2 regions of the Faecalibacterium sp. genome follow, and region 1 is predicted to be linked to the other one. Evidence: riboswitches for the same ligand, from Rfam matches in the RefSeq annotation. Region 1 holds a riboswitch; the other holds the start of a gene.

Region 1 (3,395 bases):
GCGCTCTACATCCTGCTGGGCACTAATGTGCTCACCGCCGACAACGACTATTCCAGCTTCCTCACCTACTACCGGCTGATGCTGGACATGATCTCGCAGGCGCTGCCCAACACGAAGATCTACGTCCAGTCCATCACCCCCGTCCGGCCCGAAGTGAGCCAGAAGTCCCCCGGCCTCTACAAACAGCGCCTGTGTGAGATCAACGACGCACTCTCGGCCATCGCACTGGAAAAGGGCTGCACCTTCCTGAACCTCTGGGAGGCGCTGGCCGACGAGAATGGCGACCTGATCGCCGAATACGCCCAGCCGGACGGCTACCATCTGCTGCCCGCCGGGTATGACGCATGGGTGGAGTATCTCTGCACCCACACCTGACCGAACCATAAACATAAATGAGAGATGCTGCCCCCAGAGCTTTCCGAGGCTTTGCTTTTGCCCGGTCTGCTCCGGGGCAGCATCTCTTTTTTGGGGGTGTCACTGGGCCGAAAACGGTGCAGGCGAAGCAATGCAGCCCCCATCGGCCTCAGCAAAAAGAAAAGCACCGTACTTCCTGCGAAGTACAGTGCTTTTTTGGTGGAGAATAGCGGGATCGAACCGCTGACCTCTTGCATGCCATGCAAGCGCTCTCCCAGCTGAGCTAATCCCCCAGAGCTGGTGTGTCGTCCCTGACGACGTGGTTTATTATACCAGTCAAAAGAGCAGTTGTCAACATCTTTTTTCAAAATCGTGCAAAAAAATCCCGCCGGGGCTTTTCAGTCCCCGGCGGGACTCTTATTCTGGTATCATTCAGGCCTTAGCATACTGGCGGTCGAAGATCTGGGGAGCCGCCTTGATGAGCAGCACAGCACCCACCACGGTCAGGAGAGTCTCCGGCAGCATATAGCTGGCATTGTATCCGAGGCTGTAGGTCCATGCGCTCAGGCCCTCATTCAGGTTGCCCCAGACGAGGACGCCGGACAAAAAGCTGCACATAAAGCGCAGGAAGCCTGCAACAGCCGTACCGACGGCCACGCCGACCATCCGGTTCTTGAAGGGGCGGGCAAAGAACTCCGCCGTGCCCAGAGCCATGAACGCCACCAGATAGTCCAGCAGGATCTCGCCGAGGAAATAGAGGAAAGTGGGCGTCGGGGGTGCCCAGAAGCCCAGAAGCATCTGCAGGCAGCCGTTCACCAGACCGGTGAACAGCCCCCACTTGACGCCGTGGCGGAAGGAGACGAGCACAAAGGGCAGCATACTCAGCAGAGTGACGCTGCCGCCATTGGGCATGGTGAAAATTTTGATGTTGGACAGCACGGTGCCGATGGCGATCATCAGCGCGCACTCCACCAGCACCCGGGTCTTGGAGTAAGATTTCGACATAAGGATTCCTCTTCTCATAACAATAGTACACAAAAACAAAATGCGCCTGCTTTTCTGGCAGGCGCACGGGCTGTTTGTGAAAATCGGGACCTTTCCGCAAACTACCTACGCCGGCATTACCCGGATCAGGTTCAAGGGTCTCTGCCTACAGCAGATCTCAGCCTCACGGCGCCCCTGTTTTCATGTCCGCTTTCAGTATAGCCGCTCTGCGTCAAAAGTCAAGCCCCCGGCAGCATATCGGGCCAGCCGGATACATATTCTGGAACAAGCACATTTTGGCGGGAGGGAGCAGTCATGAAAGGTGATCCGGAACAGCGGGCGCTGCTGCTGGGAGAGTACATCGTGGAGCATGGAGCCACCGTGCGGGCGGCGGCGCGGGCCTTCGGATGCAGCAAATCCACCGTCCACAAGGATGTGTCGGTGCGGCTGCGGACGGTAGGGCCGGAGCTGTTCCGGCAGGTGCAGATGGTGTTGGCCCGGAACAAAGCCGAGCGCCACCTGCGGGGCGGCGCGGCCACCCGGGAGAAGTACCACAAGCCCCGATAACAAGAGCGGCGGTGCGCTGTGTACCGCCGCTTTTGTCATGTCTGCTGATGGAACTGCTCCAGTGCCGCCTTTTCCAGACGGCTCACCTGCGCCTGACTGATGCCGATCTCCTGCGCCACCTCCATCTGCGTCTTACCCTTGAGATACCGCAGCTCCATGATGCGCTTCTCCCGCGGGGTGAGGCCCGCCACAGTCTGGCGGAACTGCAGCCCGCTGATCCAGCTGTCCTCGCCGTCGGGGTCGCGCACCTGATCGATGACGTAGACGGCATCCCCGCCGTCGGCGTAGACCGGCTCCTCGAGGCTCAACGGCTCCACCACCGATTCCAGCGCCGCCGACACCTCCCGGCGGGGCAGGCCGGTCTTCTGGGCGATTTCCTCCACGGTCGGCTCACGGCCCAGCTGCTTTTCCAGCTCCTCGCGGGACTGCATGGCCCGGTAGGCCGTGTCCCGGAGGCTGCGGCTCACCCGCAGGGCGTTGTTGTCCCGCAGGAATCGCCGTATCTCGCCGATGATCATCGGCACACCGTAGGTGGAGAACCGCACCTGCTGGGCCGGGTCGAAGTTGTCGATGGCCTTGATGAGGCCGATGCACCCCACCTGAAAGAGGTCGTCCATGTTCTCGCCCCGCTGCGAAAAGCGCTGCACGACGCTGAGCACCAGCCGCAGGTTGCCCTCGATCATGCTTTGACGAGCCGCCTTGTCCCCTGCCCGCGCCCGGGTGAGCAGGTCGCGCTTCTCCTGCTCGGACAGGATCGGCAGCTCGGCGGTGTTCACACCGCACAGTTCCACCTTGTTGTACATCCTCTCTAGCCTCCGGTGTCTTAGTTTCACCGGAAGTATGGCCGCAGGGGCGGGGCGGCATTCATTCCAAATTCAGGGGCACCTTTTGGCTGTCCCAAAGGGAGAGGCCCTCTCAATCTCCTAATTGCTCCCTCAGCTGCCGTATGATGCGCTTTTCCAGCCGGGAGATGTAGCTCTGGCTGATGCCGATGGCATCGGCCACCTCCTTCTGGGTCCGCTCCACGCCGTCCAGCAGGCCAAAGCGCAGCTCCATGATCTGCCGCTCCCGGGGCGAGAGCTGCTCCACCGAGCGTCGGAGGCTGGCCCGCTCGGCGTCCTGCTCAAGGCGCTGGCCCACCTGATTTTCCTCGCTGCTCAGCACGTCCGACAGCAGCAGCTCGTTGCCGTCGCCGTCGATGTTCAGCGGCTCGTCGATGCTGGCCTCCTGCCGACGGTTGGAGCTTTTGCGCAGGTACATCAGGATTTCGTTGCCGATGCAGCGGCTGGCGTAGGTGGCCAGCTTGATGCTCCGCTCCGGGGTGAAGGTGTTCACGGCCTTGATAAGGCCGATCGTCCCGATGGACACCATATCCTCCGAGGGGACGCCGCTGCCCTCATACTTCTTGGCAAGGTAGACCACCAGCCGCAGATTGTGGGTGATCAGCGCATCCCGGGCGGCGGGGTCGCCGTCGGCCATCCGGGCCAGAA
Region 2 (3,395 bases), on a different contig from region 1:
TGCATCTTGTGCGACGCGAACGAGCTTTTCCGAGTGACACGGCACGTCCTTGCCCCTGCCCCGGAGGCGTTTATCACCGAGCCGGTGATCCCGGCGCAGCGCTGGAAGGAGCTGTGCACGGAAACACGATAAGAGACAGGATCCCGACAAGAGAAAGAGGAGAACAGAATGCAGACATACAGCCGCAGACCTTCTGCTGTCAGCCGCTTTGAGCTTAGCGCAGCAGCACTTCATATCATTGCCATGGCATTGATGCTGATGGATCACCTCTGGGCGACCCTTCTGCCGGCGCAGGACTGGCTGACCTGTGCCGGGCGGCTGGCGTTTCCCATCTTTGCATTTATGGCGGTAGAAGGCTACTTTTACACCCGAAACCTGAAGCGTTATGCCCTGCGGCTGCTGCTGTTTGCACTGCTTTCGGAAGTGCCCTTTGACCTGATGTATGGCGGGACATGGTTCTACCCGGTGCACCAGAACGTGATCTGGACGCTGCTGCTGGGGCTTTTGGGTGTGCATCTGATGGAAACGGTGCGCAAAAAGCAAAAGCTCTGGGTCTCACTGCCGGTGTGTGCCGTAGTAGTGGCAGCGGGAGCGCTGCTGGGAACGCTGGGTATGACGGATTACTACGGCGCTGGCGTGCTGACGGTGTTCGCCTTCTACCTCTTCCGGGGCCGGAAATGGTGGTGCCTGCTGGGACAGGCGTTGACCCTGTACTGGATCAATGTGGAGCTTCTGGGCGGGTTGATGTACCCCATCCGGCTGTTCGGCATGGAGTTTGAGCTTTGCCAGCAGGGGTTTGCGCTGCTGGCGCTGGTGCCCATCTGGCTGTATCGCGGGCGGCAGGGCTGCCACAGCAAACCATTCCAGTATGCCTGCTATGCCTTTTACCCTGTGCACATGCTGGTGCTTGTGCTGGCGCTGAATTTCGTGAACCGATAGACATCGCCAGAAGCCCATGAACGTCTCCATGATCACAGTGGAAGCCGCCACCCTTCATCAAAGTGCAACAAATATTTGACATTTCTGCACGGCTGCGGTATGCTATGCAGTGGCAATAAAAAGAGAATCATCAGAATGCTGGAGGGGCCTTATGCTGAGAGGGTTCACACCCGACTCCCTGCACCTGATCCGGATAATACCGGCGTAGGAAATGCATTTCTGCTGCTTGATACAGTGGGCCGTTGGACTCGCTGGCAAGGGGGATGCTTTCCGGACGAAAAGCATCCCTTTTATTTTGCACAAACAAAAAAGAAGGAAAGACTATGAAAACTGAAAACTGCTGTACCGGCTGCAACCGTCCGGACCTGCCCTGGGCAGGCCGTGGCACGGAACTGCCCATTGCAGGCTGCCGCTTTACCCTGTACCCGATGTCGGATAAATACATCGAGATCATTCTGGGCGCGCTGGAAAAGACGGACACCTCCGCCGTGTGGAGCGAGACGGATGCCCTTTCGACGGTCTACCGCGGCAAGCTGCCCTATGTGGCAGACGCTGTACAGGCCCTGTTCCTGAACGCTTACCGCCCCGGCGTCCACATGGCGCTGGAAGGACAGTTCTCCAAGGGCTGCCCGGGGGACGTGTCCGGGGATACGGTGCTGAATCGTGAGGGCGAAGCCCCCAATGCAGAGCTGGTGAAGGACATCCACTTCCCGGTCCACTGCAAGCTGGCTCTGTATCCGCTGGGCGATGCCCAGTATATCGACGAGATCGCCAAGGTGTGGTATATGGCACAGGAGGAGGGCCTGAACCCCAAGACCATTCACTACGCTACCCGCATTGACGGCGACGTGCAGGATGTGTTCACCTACCTGACCCATGTGTGTGAGCGGATGGAGAATGCCCCGGCAGTCCACCACTATGTCCTGCACTTTACCATGAACTGCAACAGCCCGACGGAGGAAAACTAAAATGAATACGAAGAATTGGAAACTGAAAGATGTTCTGTTGATCGCCATCAGCGCCGTGTTGTTTGGCGTGGTCTACCTTGGCTGCACCTACATCGGCGGCGTCCTGTACGGGATGCTGACCCCGTTCGGCATGGCCTCTCTGGGCTATGAGCCGTTCTACGGCATCTACTTCATGGCAGGTGCATTCGGCATCTATGTCATGCGCAAACCCGGCACCGGCCTCATCGCGGAGCTGCTGGCGGCTGTGCTGGAGTGCCTGTACGGCAACTATTTCGGACCCATCATCATCCTGTCCGGTCTGGTACAGGGCCTTGGCTTTGAGCTTATCATTGCGCTGAAACGCTACAAAAAGTTTGACCGGATGACCATGATCCAAGGCGCAGTCATCTGCTCTGTCCTCACCCTGATCTACAACCTGTTCATCAGCGGCTACAGCAAGATCGCGGTTCCCGTGCTGGCCATCATGCTGGTGGTGCGGATCATCAGCGCCATCGTCTTTGATGGCTTCATCACCCCGATGCTGGCCGATGGCCTCGTCAAGGCAGGCGTCCTGAAGGGCTATGCTGTGGCACAGGGGCAGGACATGGATCTGGAGGACTAAGGAATGTCGGCTGATCTCGCGCTGGAGCTGGAAGATGTCGTGTTCCGCTATCAGGAAAAAGGCAGGCGCAACATTCTGGATCATACCAGCCTGACCATTCCGGCTGGGACGCTTACAGTCCTGATGGGCGGCAGCGGCTGCGGAAAAAGCACGCTGGCTGCGGTGGCCGCAGGACTCTACCCTGAGAACGGCGGCTTTTTGGAAAGCGGCATCATCCGGCTGTACGGGCAGGATCTAAAGACACTGGATCCCCAGAAGCGCGCCGCCTACCTGACGGTGCTGTTCCAGAATCCCGACTTGCAGTTCTGCATGAATACCCTGCGGGAGGAGATGCGCTTCTGTCTGGAAAACATCTGTATCCCTGCCGGGAAGATGGATGAACGAATCGAACAGGCCGCCGCAGAGCTTGGCATCGTGCCGCTGCTGGATCAGCCCCTTTCGACCCTGTCCGGCGGCGAAAAACAGAAAGCGGCCCTCTCCTGCCTCTATGTCATGGAGAGCCGCTGCATCCTGCTGGACGAAAGCTTTGCAAATCTGGACCACGAGGCGGCGATCCAGCTGCTGGAGATGCTGCTCAGAATGAAAGCCTCCGGCCGGACCATTCTGGCCATTGACCATAGGGCAGACCTCTGGCTGGAGGCTGCGGATGAGATCATCCTGCTGGAAGAGGGCGGCAGAGTGGCCGCCCGGAGCATCAACTGCAAGAATCTGCCGGAGCACCGCGCAGATTTTGAGCGGCTTGGCCTGTTTTACCCGGGTTCCCGGTCGGAACGGACTGTGGCCCGCCCGGCAGAGGGCAAACCGCTGCTGCAGTTCCGGGGAGTCAGCATCCGCAAGGGGCTGCCCATCCGGCGCAAGTGGGGCCGACCGGTGTACGATGCTCCCTT

The links. Region 1 has a riboswitch for thiamine pyrophosphate ahead of thiT (energy-coupled thiamine transporter ThiT). Riboswitches for the same ligand answer to the same signal wherever they lie in the genome.
Region 2: it holds a riboswitch for thiamine pyrophosphate, as region 1 does, so the genes downstream of both, ACT8X9_RS02540 (Ykof family thiamine-binding protein) here and thiT (energy-coupled thiamine transporter ThiT) in region 1, are expected to answer to the same signal.

The regions. Positions count from the first base shown of each region.
Region 1 covers NZ_DAWCVJ010000028.1:24,945-28,339, forward strand. The annotation lists gene ACT8X9_RS06420 (GDSL-type esterase/lipase family protein) at 1-375, shown strand, start outside; tRNA gene ACT8X9_RS06425 (tRNA-Ala) at 572-647, opposite strand; gene thiT (energy-coupled thiamine transporter ThiT) at 787-1,359, opposite strand; TPP riboswitch at 1,445-1,545, opposite strand; gene ACT8X9_RS06435 (sporulation transcriptional regulator SpoIIID) at 1,654-1,905, shown strand; gene sigG (RNA polymerase sporulation sigma factor SigG) at 1,941-2,708, opposite strand; gene ACT8X9_RS06445 (sigma-70 family RNA polymerase sigma factor) at 2,821-3,395, opposite strand, start outside.
Region 2 covers NZ_DAWCVJ010000007.1:44,954-48,348, reverse strand. The annotation lists gene ACT8X9_RS02550 (AAC(3) family N-acetyltransferase) at 1-132, shown strand, start outside; gene ACT8X9_RS02545 (TraX family protein) at 169-939, shown strand; TPP riboswitch at 1,070-1,168, shown strand; gene ACT8X9_RS02540 (Ykof family thiamine-binding protein) at 1,263-1,907, shown strand; gene ACT8X9_RS02535 (ECF transporter S component) at 1,909-2,508, shown strand; gene ACT8X9_RS02530 (ABC transporter ATP-binding protein) at 2,512-3,395, shown strand, end outside.